2 regions of the Citrobacter freundii complex sp. 2025EL-00176 genome follow, and region 1 is predicted to be linked to the other one. Evidence: predicted binding sites of a transcription regulator. Region 1 holds the regulator's gene; the other holds the start of a gene.
The links. The regulator PhoB, encoded in region 1, activates phosphate uptake and scavenging genes when phosphate is short. The targets are predictions, from matches to a motif close to CTGTCATAAAACTGNCNNAT.

Region 1 (8,033 bases):
GCCAGTCGATTAACGTCTGTTGTCCGGCGAGCAAGGCGGTTGATTGCGTATGCGCCTGCTGACGGATGCGCCCGCGCAGCGCTAAGCTGCTTTGTAAGCGAGCATTCACTTCCTGAATCTTCTGCCGCGTGCGCGCTATCGTAGCCGTTTGTTCCTGAATTCGCTCCCAGTGTGGGCGTAACGCTCTGGCCGGTTGTGCCAGGCTCAGAGCCGCCAGCTGTGGCTGTGCGTCTTTTTGCGCTTGTTTAGCGGCCTGTAACGCCTGTTGGTGACGGTTTATGTCCGTCTGTAGCTCATTTTGCCGAATGAGCCAGTTGAGATGTTGTTGCTGAGTCTGCTGGTTGGCAAGGTAGCGTTTTTCCTCGTCAGTAAGTACCTGCAAACTCTCTGTCAGGGACTGCACCTGCTCCGCAGCGAGCAGAGCCACGCCGCTGGCCTGCGCCTGCAGTTTTTCCAGCTCCGTACGCGCCGCTTTATGTTTTTCAAACACCATCGCGGAGATTTGGCCGTAGATCTCGGTCCCCGTCAGTTCTTCCAGCAGTTCGGCACGCTCTTTCGGTTTGGCATTAAGAAAGGCGGCGAATTGGCCTTGCGACAGCAGCATCGAACGGGTGAAACGACCGTAATCCAGGCCGGTAAGTTCGGCGGTCATTTCCAGCTTATCTTTGACTTTATCGGCGAGGATTTTACCGTCGGCGCAGCGGGCCAGCTCTACGCGTGGAGCCTGTAGATTGCCTTCAGGCTGATTGCGCGCGCGGTTCTGGCTCCAGAATGCGCGATAGGCTTCGCCCCGGACCTCGAACTCGACCTCGGCCAAACACTCGGCGGTGTCGCGGGTCATCAGATCGTTTTGCGACTGAGACACGGTATTGAGCCGCGGCGTTTCGTGATACAACGCGAGACAAATGGCGTCCAGCAGCGTGGTTTTTCCCGCGCCCGTTGGACCGGTGATGGCGAACAGCCCATTGCTGGCAAAAGGCTCAGCCGTGAAATCGACTTTCCATTCTCCTTTCAGAGAATTGAGGTTTTTCAAACGCAGGCTGAGAATTTTCATGCTTCGGTCTCCCCGGCAAGCGTGTGTAAGGTGGTGCTAAACAGTTGATTCAGGCGCTCGCGTTGCGATTCTTCGAGTTCTTCCAGCGCCAGACGACGGTCAAAAACGTCCGTCACGCTCAGCTCGCTTAGTGTTTCACGTCGTTCATTCGCCATAATACGTTCACGCTGTTCCCGGCTGCGGCGCACCAATAACACCTCTACCGGTAAATCTTCGGTTAATGCCTGAATCTTACGCTGCATGTCGTGCAGATAGTCATCGGTGGTGATTTCGATATCTAACCAGACTGGCGGTTCCTGCTGTACATCGCGCCACTGTTCAAGTTGGGCGGTAATCGCGGCTAAATCACCTTTCAACACCGCCAGCGGCTGGGTGACCGGTACGGTAAGGTGCTCAACAGCGCTCAGCTTGCCGTTTTCGAAGCTCACCAGATGAACGCATTTGTTTTTGCCGCACTCGTCAAAACTGAGCGCAATTGGCGAACCGCAGTAGCGAATATGCTCGGTTCCGCCGATAACCTGCGCCCGGTGGATATGCCCCAGCGCGATATAATCGGCCGGTGGGAAGTTTTGCGCCGGAAAGGCGTCCAGCGTACCGATATAAATGTCACGTACGGCGTCACTTTTGCTGGCGCCAACGGTGGTCAGATGCCCGGTCGCAATGATGGGCAGATTTTGGGCGCCGCGCAGCGTACAGGCGTCCTGATATTGCTGATGGTAATAGTCGGTAATAGCCGACAGCAAATGCTGCTGTTTCTCTTGTCCGGTCAGTCCGGCCTGGCTGGTAATGATGTCGCGCGGTCGTAAAAAAGGAACCGGACACAGGATCGCACCCGGCGTGCCGTCGCGTTGAGACAATACCTGCGGCGTATGGCCTGCGCTGGCGATCACCGTGGTGTTGAGAAACGCCAGAATATCGCGGGATTCGTTGAGCGTGGCGACGGAGTCGTGGTTACCTGCCAGCACCACCAGATGACAGCCGGTTTGCTGCAGATTAACGACGAAACGGTTATACAGCTCACGGGCATAGCTTGGCGGCGAGCCGGTATCGAAAATATCGCCTGCCACAATAATGGCATCCACCTGCTGGGATTGTGCCGTTTCCAGCAGCCAGTCGAGAAAGGCCTGGTGTTCAGCGGCGCGGCTCTTGCTGTAGAAATTTTGGCCCAGATGCCAGTCAGACGTATGAAGGATGCGCATAAGAGTTCCATGACGATAAAACAGTGGCGGGATTATAACCCTGCAAGGACGGTAATATCTTGTTTAAGGGCTGTCATAATTCACAGGGCTGCGTTAAACCTGGACTATCTTTTCATAAATCTGTCATAAAACTGACGCATAATGGCACCGTATTGATGGCAAACGATTTAATTATAAACAGGGCAAATCATGGCGAGACGTATTCTGGTCGTAGAAGATGAAGCTCCAATTCGTGAAATGGTCTGCTTCGTGCTCGAGCAAAACGGTTTTCAACCCGTAGAAGCCGAAGACTATGACAGTGCTGTGAACCAACTCAATGAACCCTGGCCGGATCTCGTCCTGCTTGACTGGATGCTACCCGGCGGCTCGGGCCTACAGTTTATTAAACATCTCAAGCGCGAAGCGATGACGCGGGATATTCCCGTAATGATGCTGACGGCGAGGGGAGAAGAGGAAGATCGCGTCCGGGGTCTGGAAACCGGCGCGGATGATTATATTACCAAGCCGTTTTCTCCCAAGGAGCTGGTGGCGCGTATTAAAGCGGTTCTGCGTCGTATTTCCCCCATGGCGGTGGAAGAGGTTATTGAGATGCAGGGGCTGAGCCTTGATCCAACCTCGCATCGCGTGATGACCGGCGAGGATCCGCTGGATATGGGGCCGACAGAATTCAAACTGTTGCACTTCTTTATGACCCATCCGGAACGCGTCTATAGCCGTGAGCAATTACTCAATCATGTCTGGGGTACCAACGTGTACGTGGAAGACCGGACAGTGGATGTGCATATCCGCCGCTTGCGTAAAGCGCTGGAGCACAGTGGACACGATCGTATGGTGCAGACAGTTCGTGGGACGGGATATCGTTTTTCGACCCGCTTCTGACTGACATGAATATGGGCCTGAGGGATTAGGCTGTTAATGGAGTAAGACGTTTGCTAGAACGATTGTCATGGAAAAGGCTGGTACTGGAGCTGATCCTCTGCTGCATACCGGCGTTTATCCTTAGTGCTTTTTTTGGTTACCTGCCCTGGTTTTTGCTGGCGTCGGTAACCGGCCTGCTTGTCTGGCATTTCTGGAATTTATTACGCTTGTCCTGGTGGTTATGGGTCGACAGAAGTATGACGCCGCCGCCGGGGCGTGGAAGTTGGGAGCCGTTGCTGTACGGGCTGCATCAAATGCAGCTGCGTAACAAAAAGCGCCGTCGGGAACTGGGTAATCTGATTAAACGTTTTCGCAGTGGAGCGGAATCGCTACCCGACGCGGTGGTGTTGACGACTGAAGAGGGCGGCATTTTCTGGTGCAACGGTCTGGCCCAGCAGGTTCTGGGACTGCGCTGGCCGGACGATAGCGGGCAAAATATTCTTAACCTGCTGCGCTACCCGGAGTTCACGCAATATCTGAAAACGCGTGATTTTAGTCGGCCAATCAATCTGGTGCTCAATACCGGACGGCATCTGGAAATTCGCGTGATGCCCTATACCGACAAGCAATTGCTGATGGTTGCGCGCGATGTAACCCAGATGCACCAACTGGAAGGTTCGCGGCGTAACTTTTTTGCCAACGCCAGCCATGAGTTGCGTACGCCGCTGACGGTGCTACAAGGTTATCTGGAAATGATGCAGGAGCATCCGCTGGAAGGAACGACGCGTGAAAAAGCGCTGCATACCATGCGTGAGCAAACGTACCGCATGGAAGGGCTGGTGAAGCAGTTGCTGACGCTGTCGAAAATAGAGGCCGCGCCAGCGCTGCTGCTCAATGAGAAGGTGGATGTGCCGATGATGCTGCGTGTGGTTGAACACGAGGCGCAAACGCTGAGTCAGAATAATCATACGTTTACTTTCGATATTGATAGCCACCTTAGCGTGCGCGGAAATGAGGAACAACTGCGTAGCGCGATTTCGAATCTTGTGTATAACGCGGTGAACCATACTCCCGCGGGTACGCACATCACCGTGCGCTGGCAGCATGTTGCCTCCGGGGCGGAATTTAGCGTGGAGGATAATGGGCCGGGTATTGCAGCGGAACATATTCCTCGTTTGACCGAACGCTTTTATCGCGTGGACAAAGCGCGATCCCGACAAACGGGTGGGAGTGGGCTAGGCCTGGCTATCGTGAAACATGCTCTGCATCATCACGATAGCCGCCTGAATATCGAAAGTACGCCAGGCAAAGGGACGCGATTTAGTTTTGTCATCCCGGAACGTTTAATGGCCAAAAGTAACGATTAACCCGTATTCGTAAGATAATCTTTCCAAAAGCCAGCGCGAGCTGGTTTTTTTATGTGGTCAATAGTTACATCCTGAATTTTGCGACGTTTGATTGTTTTTTGTTCGAACTATTACCCATACCTTTTTCCATGAAATGGTGTTTTGTGCTAATCCGAATTTTCATATCGCTATATTGTTCTGGTTTTTGGATCCCACCTTGCTTTAAAACGTTATAAGCGTTTAAATTGCGCTCCAGATGCTGTCATACCGACTGCATTTACGCGGTAAATCGAAAAACTATTCTTCGCCGCGCCAGGTCGGGAGTGTTTCCCGCTGGAATTGAGTAAAAATGCCGCTGTATTGTCCCCCAGGGAAAGGCAAAAATTTATTGTTTTCAACACCACATCCACAGGCTGTAAGACTTTATGACCCATCAGTTAAAATCGCGCGATATTATCGCTTTGGGATTTATGACATTTGCACTGTTCGTTGGTGCAGGTAACATCATCTTCCCCCCAATGGTTGGTTTGCAGGCAGGCGAACACGTCTGGACTGCGGCTTTTGGCTTTTTGATTACCGCCGTTGGTCTGCCGGTACTTACCGTTGTCGCGCTGGCGAAAGTCGGTGGCGGTGTGGACAGCCTGAGTACCCCTATCGGTAAGGTTGCTGGGTTGCTGCTGGCTACCGTTTGCTATCTGGCGGTTGGTCCATTGTTCGCGACGCCGCGTACCGCAACGGTCTCTTTCGAAGTCGGAATTGCGCCGCTGACCGGTGACTCTGCGCTGCCGCTGTTCATCTACAGCGTGGTCTATTTTGCGATTGTTATTCTGGTGTCGCTGTATCCGGGCAAACTGCTGGATACCGTCGGCAACTTCCTTGCTCCGCTGAAAATCCTGGCGCTGGTGGTACTGTCTGTCGCCGCGATTGTCTGGCCAGCAGGCCCGATCAGCAATGCGATGGAAGCCTATCAAACCGCAGCATTTTCGAATGGTTTCGTAAATGGCTATCTGACCATGGATACGCTGGGCGCGATGGTGTTTGGTATTGTTATCGTTAATGCCGCCCGTTCGCGTGGTGTGACCGAAGCGCGTCTGCTGACCCGTTACACCGTCTGGGCTGGCCTGATGGCGGGTGTGGGCTTAACGTTGCTGTATCTTGCGTTGTTCCGTCTGGGTTCCGATAGTGCGATTCTGGTCGATCAGTCTGCTAACGGCGCGGCGATTCTGCATGCTTATGTTCAGCACACCTTTGGTGGCGCAGGAAGCTTCCTGCTGGCGGCGCTGATTTTCATCGCCTGTCTGGTTACTGCGGTTGGCCTGACCTGTGCGTGTGCGGAGTTCTTTGCCCAGTACATTCCACTGTCTTATCGTACGCTGGTATTTATCCTCGGCGGCTTCTCGATGGTGGTCTCTAACCTGGGGCTGAGCCATCTGATTCAGATCTCTATTCCGGTGCTGACGGCTATCTATCCGCCATGTATCGCACTGGTTGTATTAAGTTTTACCCGCTCATGGTGGCATAATTCTTCCCGCGTCATTGCACCTGCGATGTTTATCAGCCTGATTTTTGGTATCCTTGATGGCATTAAAGCTTCTGCAATTGGCGACGTGTTACCGGCCTGGACCCAGCGTTTACCGCTGGCGGAACAAGGGCTGGCGTGGTTGATGCCAACAGTCGTGATGGTGATCCTGGCAATTATCTGGGATCGCGCCGCGGGTCGACAAGTGACCTCCAGCGCACACTAATCACTGACAATAAGTTTTAACCACGGGGCTATTAATATGGCCCCGTGGTTTTTTTATTGTGTTAACAGGTTAGGAATCGATGGAAAGTAATAACAAGCTAAAGCGTGGGCTGAGCACCCGGCACATTCGCTTTATGGCATTAGGTTCGGCAATTGGTACTGGGCTGTTTTACGGCTCGGCCGATGCGATCAAAATGGCGGGGCCGAGCGTGTTGCTGGCCTATATTATCGGTGGCGTTGCGGCATATATCATCATGCGCGCGCTGGGCGAAATGTCGGTACATAACCCTGCAGCCAGCTCTTTCTCGCGCTATGCGCAGGAAAACCTCGGGCCGTTGGCGGGTTACATTACCGGCTGGACCTACTGTTTTGAAATCCTGATTGTCGCTATTGCCGACGTCACTGCCTTCGGCATCTACATGGGGGTCTGGTTCCCGGCGGTACCGCATTGGATATGGGTACTCAGCGTGGTGCTGATTATTTGCGCCATCAACCTGATGAGCGTGAAGGTGTTTGGCGAGCTGGAGTTCTGGTTCTCGTTCTTTAAAGTCGCCACCATCATCATCATGATTGTCGCCGGTTTCGGCATCATCATTTGGGGCATTGGCAACGGCGGGCAACCTACCGGTATTCATAACCTGTGGAGTAACGGCGGCTTCTTTAGCAACGGCTGGCTCGGCATGGTGATGTCGCTACAAATGGTGATGTTCGCCTACGGCGGGATAGAGATTATCGGTATTACCGCAGGTGAAGCGAAAGACCCGGAAAAATCTATTCCGCGCGCTATCAATTCCGTACCGATGCGTATCCTGGTGTTTTACGTGGGGACGCTGTTTGTCATTATGTCTATCTATCCGTGGAACCAGGTTGGCACCGACGGGAGTCCGTTCGTCCTGACGTTCCAGCATATGGGCATTACCTTTGCCGCCGGGATCCTTAACTTTGTGGTCCTCACCGCATCGCTGTCGGCTATCAACTCTGACGTCTTCGGCGTGGGGCGTATGCTGCATGGTATGGCAGAGCAGGGGAGCGCACCGAAAATGTTCGCCAAGACGTCGCGTCGTGGCGTGCCATGGGTCACGGTGATGGTGATGACTATCGCCCTGCTGTTTGCGGTTTATCTTAACTACATCATGCCGGAAAACGTCTTCCTGGTGATCGCCTCTCTGGCGACCTTCGCCACGGTATGGGTGTGGATTATGATCCTGCTGTCGCAGATTGCCTTCCGCCGTCGTCTGCCGCCGGAAGAGGTCAAGGCGCTGAAATTTAAAGTACCAGGTGGGGTAACAACGACCGTTGTTGGCCTGATTTTCCTCGTCTTTATCATCGCGCTTATCGGCTACCATCCGGATACCCGTATTTCCCTGTACGTTGGTTTCGCGTGGATTGCCCTGCTGCTGGTGGGTTGGGTATTTAAACGCCGTCGCGAGCGTCAACTGGCTGAAGCGCAGTAATATTTTTGCCGGGTAGCCTGATGTTACCCGGCAATTTTCTCCTCCCCCAAGCTCCTCCCCCAATAAACGTTAAGATGATGAGTGATCCTGCTCTTTGCTATGGCAAGGTGGCTTCATTTTCATCAAAGGGGATACGTGATGTTGAACGCTTGGCACCTTCCGGTTGCCCCATTTGTTAAGCAAAACAAAGATCAACTGACGATTACATTATGGCTGGCGGGGGAAAATCCACCTCAGCGGGTGACGCTACGCGCAGAAAACGATAACGAAGAAATTTCGCTGGGTATGCACAAGCTGCGCAGCCAGCCGCAGCCGGGCGTAACCGCGTGGCGAGGGGCGATCGATCTTGCCAGCGGCCAACCGCGTCGGCGCTATAGC
Region 2 (8,033 bases), on a different contig from region 1:
TACGCTCGATGGAACGGGCGCAAAACAGCGCGGTCAGCACGCTTGGGATAGTACGCGGGTCTTCCATCATATAGGTCATCAGTTGACGCACGATGCCTTCATATTCCTGGTCAACTTTCTTATCTTCACGATAAATACGTACCGCTTCGTCCAGATCCATACGCGCAAAGGCGTCCAGCACGTCATGCAGCATCTGCACGGTGTGGCGGCCCAGTGATTCCAGGCTGACCAGCAGCGGCTGATGCTGATGCGAGAATTTCTCCAGCGCGGTGCGACAAATTTTGTCCGCCACGTCGCCAATACGCTCCAGCTCAGCGATGGTTTTGATTATCGCCATCACCAGGCGCAGGTCGCTCGCGGTCGGCTGACGTTTGGCGATGATGCGCACGCAGGCTTCGTCGATCGCCACTTCCATCATGTTGACGTTCTTATCGCCTTCAATGACGCGCTTCGCCAGCTCGCTATCCTGGTTGTGCATGGCGGTAATCGCATCAGAAAGCTGCTGCTCGACCATACCGCCCATGGTCATCACCTGGGTACGGATGCTTTCCAGTTCGGCATTGAACTGGCCGGAAATATGTTTATTAAGGTTAAGGTTATCCACAACAAGCTCCTGAATCAGCCGTAACGACCGGTGATGTAGTCTTCAGTTTGTTTCTTCGCGGGCTTGGTGAACAGATCGTCCGTGTTGCTGAACTCAATCAACTCGCCCAGGTACATAAATGCCGTGTGATCGGAACAACGTGCCGCCTGCTGCATGTTGTGGGTCACGATAACAACGGTGTAATCCTCTTTCAGCTCAGTGATCAGCTCTTCGATACGCCCGGTAGAGATCGGGTCGAGCGCTGAACATGGCTCATCCAGCAGAAGCACTTCCGGGCGAATGGCGATGCCACGCGCAATGCACAGACGCTGCTGCTGACCACCAGAGAGAGAGTACCCACTCTGGTGTAATTTATCTTTGGTTTCGTTCCACAATGCGGCCTTGGTCAAGGCCCACTGCACACGCTCGTCCATATCCGCACGAGAGAGTTTCTCAAACAAACGCACGCCAAACGCGATGTTGTCGTAGATGGACATCGGGAACGGCGTCGGCTTCTGGAATACCATCCCCACTTTGGCACGCAGCAGCGCGATATCCTGGGTATTGGTGAGAATATTGTCGCCATCCAGCAGGATTTCACCTTCCGCACGCTGCTCCGGGTACAGCTCAAACATTTTGTTGAACGTACGAAGCAGCGTCGATTTACCACAGCCTGACGGTCCGATAAACGCCGTTACCTGGTTTTTAGCGATATCCAGGTTGATGTTCTTCAGGGCATGGAATTTGCCATAGTAGAAGTTCAAATCACGAACCTGAATCTTACCTGGGGCAGTATCAACCATACTCATTTCAATCTATTCCTTATCATGCCTGATGGCGCGCAGCTTATCAGGCCTACAAATATGTTCGACCGTAGGCCGGATAAGGCGTTTACGCCGCCATCCGGCAATTTGGCTTAACCGTGTTTCTTCTTCGCGAAAATGACGCGCGCCAGAATGTTCAGCAGCAGTACGCACAGGGTAATAATCAGTACCCCAGCCCAGGCCAGTTGCTGCCACTCAGCAAATGGGCTCATCGCAAACTTAAAGATAGTGACCGGCAGGTTGGCGATAGGCTGCATCATGTCGGTGCTCCAGAACTGATTGGAGAGCGATGTAAACAGCAACGGAGCCGTTTCACCGGCAATACGCGCAATGGCCAGCAGGACACCTGTAATAATGCCCGAGACAGATGCCTTCAAGGTGATCGCAGAAATCATCTTCCACTTCGGCGTACCCAGCGCATAGGCGGCTTCACGCAGGCTGTCCGGCACCAGTTTGAGCATGTTCTCCGTGGTACGAATCACAATGGGCACCTGCAGCAGCGCCAGCGCGATAACGCCTGCCCAGCCGGAGAAGTGTTCCATTTTTGCGACCACAATGGTGTAAACGAACAGACCCACCACGATTGATGGCGCAGACAGCAGGATGTCATTGATAAAACGGATGACCTCAGCCAGCCAGGACTTACGTCCGTACTCAGCCAGGTAGATGCCCGCCATAATACCCAGCGGGGTACCAAACACGGTCGCCCACAGGATCAACAATCCGCTACCGGCCAGAGCGTTCGCCAGACCACCACCAGCGGTATTCGGCGGCGGCGTCATTTCGGTGAATAGCGCCAGCGACATACCGTCAATACCACGGGTAATCGTGGACATCAGGATCCAGATAAGCCAGAACAGACCGAACGCCATGGTCGCCATAGAGAGCGTCAGCGCAATGCGGTTCTTCAGGCGGCGACGCGCCTGCATTTTACGGCGGGATTCCGCAAGCGCAGTGGTATTTTGCATTTCAAGCGTAGCCATTAGCGTGCCCCCTCGTTCTTCGCAAGGCGCATGATCATGAACTTAGACGCAGCCAGTACGATGAAGGTGATCACAAACAGAATCAGACCCAGCTCCATCAACGCGGCAACGTGCAGCCCTGATTCCGCTTCAGCAAATTCATTCGCCAACGCAGAGGTAATACTGTTGCCCGGCATATACAGCGATGCACTGTCGAGCTGATAGGTGTTACCGATGATAAAGGTCACCGCCATGGTCTCGCCAAGTGCGCGGCCCAGACCCAACATCACGCCGCCGATCACGCCATTTTTGGTGAACGGGAGGACGATGCGCCAGATGACTTCCCAGGTAGTGCAACCGATGCCGTAGGCTGACTCTTTCATCAGCACCGGCGTTTGTTCGAACACATCGCGCATAACCGCCGCAATGTAAGGAATAATCATGATGGCGAGGATCACGCCCGCAGCCAGAATCCCAATACCAAACGCCGGACCAGCAAACAGCGCGCCAACAAACGGAATGTTAGAAAGGATATTACCGACCGGTTCCTGGAAATAAGTCGCAAACAGCGGAGCAAAGATAAACAGGCCCCACATGCCGTACACGATACTTGGAATTGCCGCCAGCAGCTCAATGGCGATACCCAGTGGGCGACGCAGCCAGCCGGGCGCAAGTTCAGTCAGGAACAAGGCAATGCCGAAACTCACCGGCACGGCAATCAGCAGAGCGATAAGCGAGGTGACCAGCGTACCGTAAATCGGTACTAATGCACCGTAGATATCGTTTGGCGCATCCCATTCTTTGGTCCATAAGAAGGAGAAACCAAATTTCTGAATGCTTGGCCAGGAGGAGATAATCAGAGAGACAATGATGCCACCCAACATCAATAGCACAATCAGCGCAGCCAGTTTTACCAGCGCGCTGAATATCATGTCACCCTTTTTACCCGGGGGGTTAAAAGCAGGCTTTGTTGCAGCCATAAATCACTCTTTAAGTTAAACGCATTTACTAAGTTGCCCATGCCGGATGGCGCTACGCTTATCCGGCCTACACTCAGGGCCTACGGTAGAAACCGTAGGGCGGATAAGCGTAGCGCCATCCGCCAATTCGTCAAAGATATTCTATTAGTACAGTGCTTTACCGCTGCTGTCTTTCACGTTGGTTTTCCATGCAGCACGAATCTGCTCAACCACGCTGTCCGGCAGGCTGGCATAATCCAGGTCATTCGCCTGTTTGCCGCCATTTTTGTACGCCCAGTCGAAGAACTTCAGCACTTCAGCGCCCTGCTCAGGTTTCTTCTGCTCTTTATGCACCAGGATGAAGGTGGTGGAAGTAATTGGCCACGCATCGTCACCTTTCTGGTTGGTTAGATCCTGAGCGAAGGTTTTGCTCCAGTCAGCGCCTTTCGCAGCGTTAGCAAAGTTTTCTTCGGTCGGGCTTACCGGTTTGCCATCAGCAGAGACCAGCCTGGTGTATGCCAGATTGTTCTGCTTAGCGTAAGCGTACTCAACGTAGCCGATAGAGCCAGGCAGACGTTGTACGAATGCGGCGATACCGTCGTTCCCTTTACCGCCCAGGCCAGTCGGCCAGTTAACGGTAGAACCGGAACCAATTTTAGATTTCCACTCTTCGTTCACTTTTGCCAGGTAGCTGGTGAAGACGAAGGAAGTACCTGAACCATCAGCACGACGCACAACGGCGATATTCTGCGAAGGCAGCTTCAGGCCCGGGTTCAGTTTGGTGATGGCTTCATCATCCCACTTCTTGATTTTGCCCAGATAGATGTCGCCCAGCGTTTTACCGTCAAGCACCAGCTCGCCGGATTTCAGGCCAGGGATATTCACCGCCAGCACCACACCGCCGATCACGGTCGGGAACTGGAACAGGCCTTCTTGATTGAGTTTTTCGTCAGACAGCGGCGCATCTGAGGCACCGAAATCAACGGTATTCGCAGTGATTTGTTTTACGCCACCGGAGGAGCCGATACCCTGGTAGTTTACTTTGCTACCGGTCTCTTTCTGATAGGTATCTGCCCATTTGGCATACACTGGCGCAGGAAAAGTTGCACCTGCACCTGTCAGGCTCGCTGCGGCAAAGGCAGAGAACGCGCTCATGGATAAGGTCGCGGCGACAACAGTTGCGACAGTGGTACGCATAACTTTCATAATGTCTCCTGCACGGTTTTCGTAAATAGTTGTTTGAGTTGCTACTGTGAGCAAAATAGGACAAACAGGTGACAGTTAAATGTACGAAATATGACAGTTTTATGACAATAAAAAATAATGCGCCAGAACCAATTAAAAACAGTATAAAAACAGAGAGTTAATCGACTATGTGACAATCATATTTCGGCAAAATTTTCTTTTTATGACATTGAAAACAGTAGCTGAAGATGACGGTTTGTCACATAAAACAGGCGGGACAATTGATTAAAAACAGAACATGTTTAAAAAAATGCCCCGCGTTGAGCAGGGCATTTTCAGTTCAGCGGGGTACGGCTTATTCCACGGTAACCGACTTCGCCAGGTTACGCGGCTGGTCCACGTCGGTGCCTTTAATCAGGGCCACGTGATACGCCAACAGTTGCAGTGGAACGGTGTAGAAGATCGGTGCAATCACCTCTTCCACATGCGGCATCTCGATGATGTGCATGTTTTCGCTACTGGTAAAGCCAGCATCCTGATCGGCAAAGACATACAGTTGACCGCCGCGGGCACGAACTTCTTCAATGTTGGATTTCAGTTTTTCCAGCAGTTCGTTGTTCGGTGCGACCACGATAACCGGCATATCGGCATCGATCAGCGCCAGCGGACCGTGCTTCAGTTCGCCTGCAGCATAAGCTTCAGCGTGAATATAAGAGATCTCTTTCAGCTTCAGCGCGCCTTCCAGCGCAATTGGATACTGATCGCCACGGCCCAGGAACAGCGCATGGTGCTTGTCAGAGAAACCTTCCGCCAGAGCGGCAATGCGTTTGTCCTGGGACAGCATCTGCTCAATACGGCTCGGCAGCGCCTGCAGTCCATGAACGATCTCTTGCTCAATAGACGCATCCAGCCCTTTCAGACGAGACAGCTTAGCCACCAGCATCAGCAGAACGGTCAACTGAGTGGTAAAGGCTTTCGTGGAGGCCACACCGATTTCGGTACCGGCATTGGTCATCATCGCCAGGTCGGACTCACGAACCAGAGAGGACCCCGGTACGTTACAGATAGCCAGCGAGCCCAGATAGCCCAGCTCTTTAGACAAACGCAGACCCGCCAGGGTATCCGCCGTTTCACCTGACTGGGAAAGGGTGATCATCAGGCTGTTACGACGCACGGCAGATTTGCGATAGCGGAATTCGGAAGCGATTTCGACATCACAAGGAATACCGGCCAGCGACTCAAACCAGTAACGGGACACCATACCGGAGTTGTATGACGTACCACAGGCGATAATCTGGATATGCTCAACCTGAGACAGCAACTCATTAGCACGCGAACCCAGCTCGCTTAAATCCACTTCACCGTGGCTAATGCGCCCGGTCAGCGTATTTTTAATCGCGTTCGGCTGTTCGTAGATCTCTTTCTGCATGTAGTGGCGATAAATACCTTTTTCGCCCGCGTCATATTGCAGATTCGATTCGATATCCTGACGTTTCACTTCCGCGCCAGACTTGTCGAAAATAGAGACCGAACGACGGGTCACTTCCGCAATGTCACCCTCTTCCAGGAAGATAAAGCGACGGGTTACCGGCAGCAGCGCCAGCTGATCGGAAGCGATAAAGTTTTCACCCATACCCAGACCAATGACCAACGGGCTACCAGAACGAGCAGCCAGCAGCGTTTCCGGGTTACGGGTATCCATGATTACCGTGCCATAGGCACCGCGCAGCTGCGGAATAGTACGCAGTACGGCTTCACGCAGCGTACCACCCTGTTCCAGCTCCCAGTGCACCAGGTGAGCAATCACTTCGGTATCAGTTTCAGAAACAAAGGTGTAACCACGGGTTTTCAGCAGTTCACGCAGCGGTTCATGGTTTTCAATGATGCCGTTATGCACCACGACAATGTGTTCAGAAACATGGGGATGCGCGTTCGCTTCTGAAGGTTCTCCGTGAGTCGCCCAACGGGTATGAGCGATACCGGTACCGCCATGCAGCGGATGTTCTTCCGCTGCAGCAGTCAGCATCTGCACTTTACCCAGACGACGCAGGCGAGTCATATTGCCTTCAGCATCGACAACGGCCAGACCAGCAGAGTCATAACCACGATATTCCAGACGACGTAAACCTTCGAGAAGGATTTCAGCTACATCACGCTGCGCGATAGCGCCAACAATTCCACACATATTTTTTGATTCCGAATTTAGGCATTATGCCTGTCGTTGTCGCTGACCTGTATTTGCCCTTTCCGGGCGCCCCGAGCCTTGTAGAGAGTGGGGTTATTTTTATGGTACTGCTTGTGAGCGGAGGATTATGTTATCCCCTCGTCTCTTGTCTGCCTGATGGCGCTCACGCTTATCAGGCCTACAGAACGTCACCGCACGTAGGCCGCCATCTGGCAAAAACTGAATTACGTTTTCTTCACCGGGCGTTTCCAGCCCTGCTTGTTAACCTGCGGAACGCGGCTCAACACCAGCTCGTTTTCCGCTACGTCGCGCGTTACTGTCGTACCGGCGGCAATTGTTGCGCCTTTACCGACTGACACCGGGGCCACCAGCTGAGTATCGGAACCGACAAACACATCATCGCCAATAATGGTTTTAAATTTATTCGCACCATCGTAGTTACAGGTGATCGTACCCGCGCCGATGTTCACGTTATCACCAATTTCCGCATCGCCCAGATAGGTCAGATGACCCGCTTTAGAGCCTTTACCCAGACGCGCTTTTTTCATTTCGACGAAGTTACCCACGTGTGCGCCTTCCTGTAGCTCAGCACCCGGGCGCAGACGCGCGAAAGGACCGATAGTGCATGCGGCTTCCAGATGCGCATCTTCCACCACGCTGTACGGACTTAGCTCACAACCATCACCAATCACGCTGTTTTTGATGATGCAGCCAGCGCCAATCTTGACGCGATCCCCAACGGTTACGTTACCTTCAATGATAACGTTAGTATCAATTTCAACATCGCGCCCGTGAATAAGCGTACCGCGAAGATCAAAACGTGCAGGATCGCGCAGCATCACGCCCGCCAACAGCAGTTTTTCTGCCTGCTCGGACTGATAAACACGCTCCAGACGAGAGAGCTGAAGACGGTTGTTCACACCTTCCGTTTCACTGATTCGTGCCGGATGGACCGCAGCAATTTCGCGCCCTTCCTGATACGCCATCGCAATGATATCGGTGATGTAATATTCACCCTGTACATTGTTGTTGGTCAGTTTAGACAGCCAGCGCTTCATGTCTGCGCCGTTGGCAATCAGAATCCCGGTGTTGATTTCCTGGATTTGACGCTGCTCGTCAGTGGCATCTTTATGTTCAACAATGCCTGTAACTTTACCGTTATCACGGGTAATACGCCCATAACCCGATGGGTCGTCCAGTTTTACCGTTAACAAGCCGATGCCACCCTGCGGTTTGGCATCACGCAGGCGACGTAGTGTTTCGGTGGAGATCAGCGGCACATCGCCATAGAGCATTAAAATGTCTTCGTCATCCCCAAAGAACGGCGCTGCCTGC

Region 2: a site for PhoB is predicted at 4,623-4,642, ahead of pstS (phosphate ABC transporter substrate-binding protein PstS). Genes of this name have one in related genera too.

The regions. Positions count from the first base shown of each region.
Region 1 is NZ_JBRYHT010000012.1:21,270-29,302, forward strand. Features, by position in the region: gene sbcC (exonuclease subunit SbcC) at 1-1,054, opposite strand, end outside; gene sbcD (exonuclease subunit SbcD) at 1,051-2,253, opposite strand; gene phoB (phosphate response regulator transcription factor PhoB) at 2,443-3,132, shown strand; gene phoR (phosphate regulon sensor histidine kinase PhoR) at 3,183-4,478, shown strand; gene brnQ (branched-chain amino acid transporter carrier protein BrnQ) at 4,883-6,202, shown strand; gene proY (proline-specific permease ProY) at 6,282-7,655, shown strand; gene malZ (maltodextrin glucosidase) at 7,794-8,033, shown strand, end outside.
Region 2 is NZ_JBRYHT010000005.1:27,253-35,285, reverse strand. Features, by position in the region: gene phoU (phosphate signaling complex protein PhoU) at 1-604, opposite strand, end outside; gene pstB (phosphate ABC transporter ATP-binding protein PstB) at 619-1,392, opposite strand; gene pstA (phosphate ABC transporter permease PstA) at 1,500-2,390, opposite strand; gene pstC (phosphate ABC transporter permease PstC) at 2,390-3,349, opposite strand; gene pstS (phosphate ABC transporter substrate-binding protein PstS) at 3,494-4,534, opposite strand; gene glmS (glutamine--fructose-6-phosphate transaminase (isomerizing)) at 4,869-6,698, opposite strand; gene glmU (bifunctional UDP-N-acetylglucosamine diphosphorylase/glucosamine-1-phosphate N-acetyltransferase GlmU) at 6,923-8,033, opposite strand, start outside.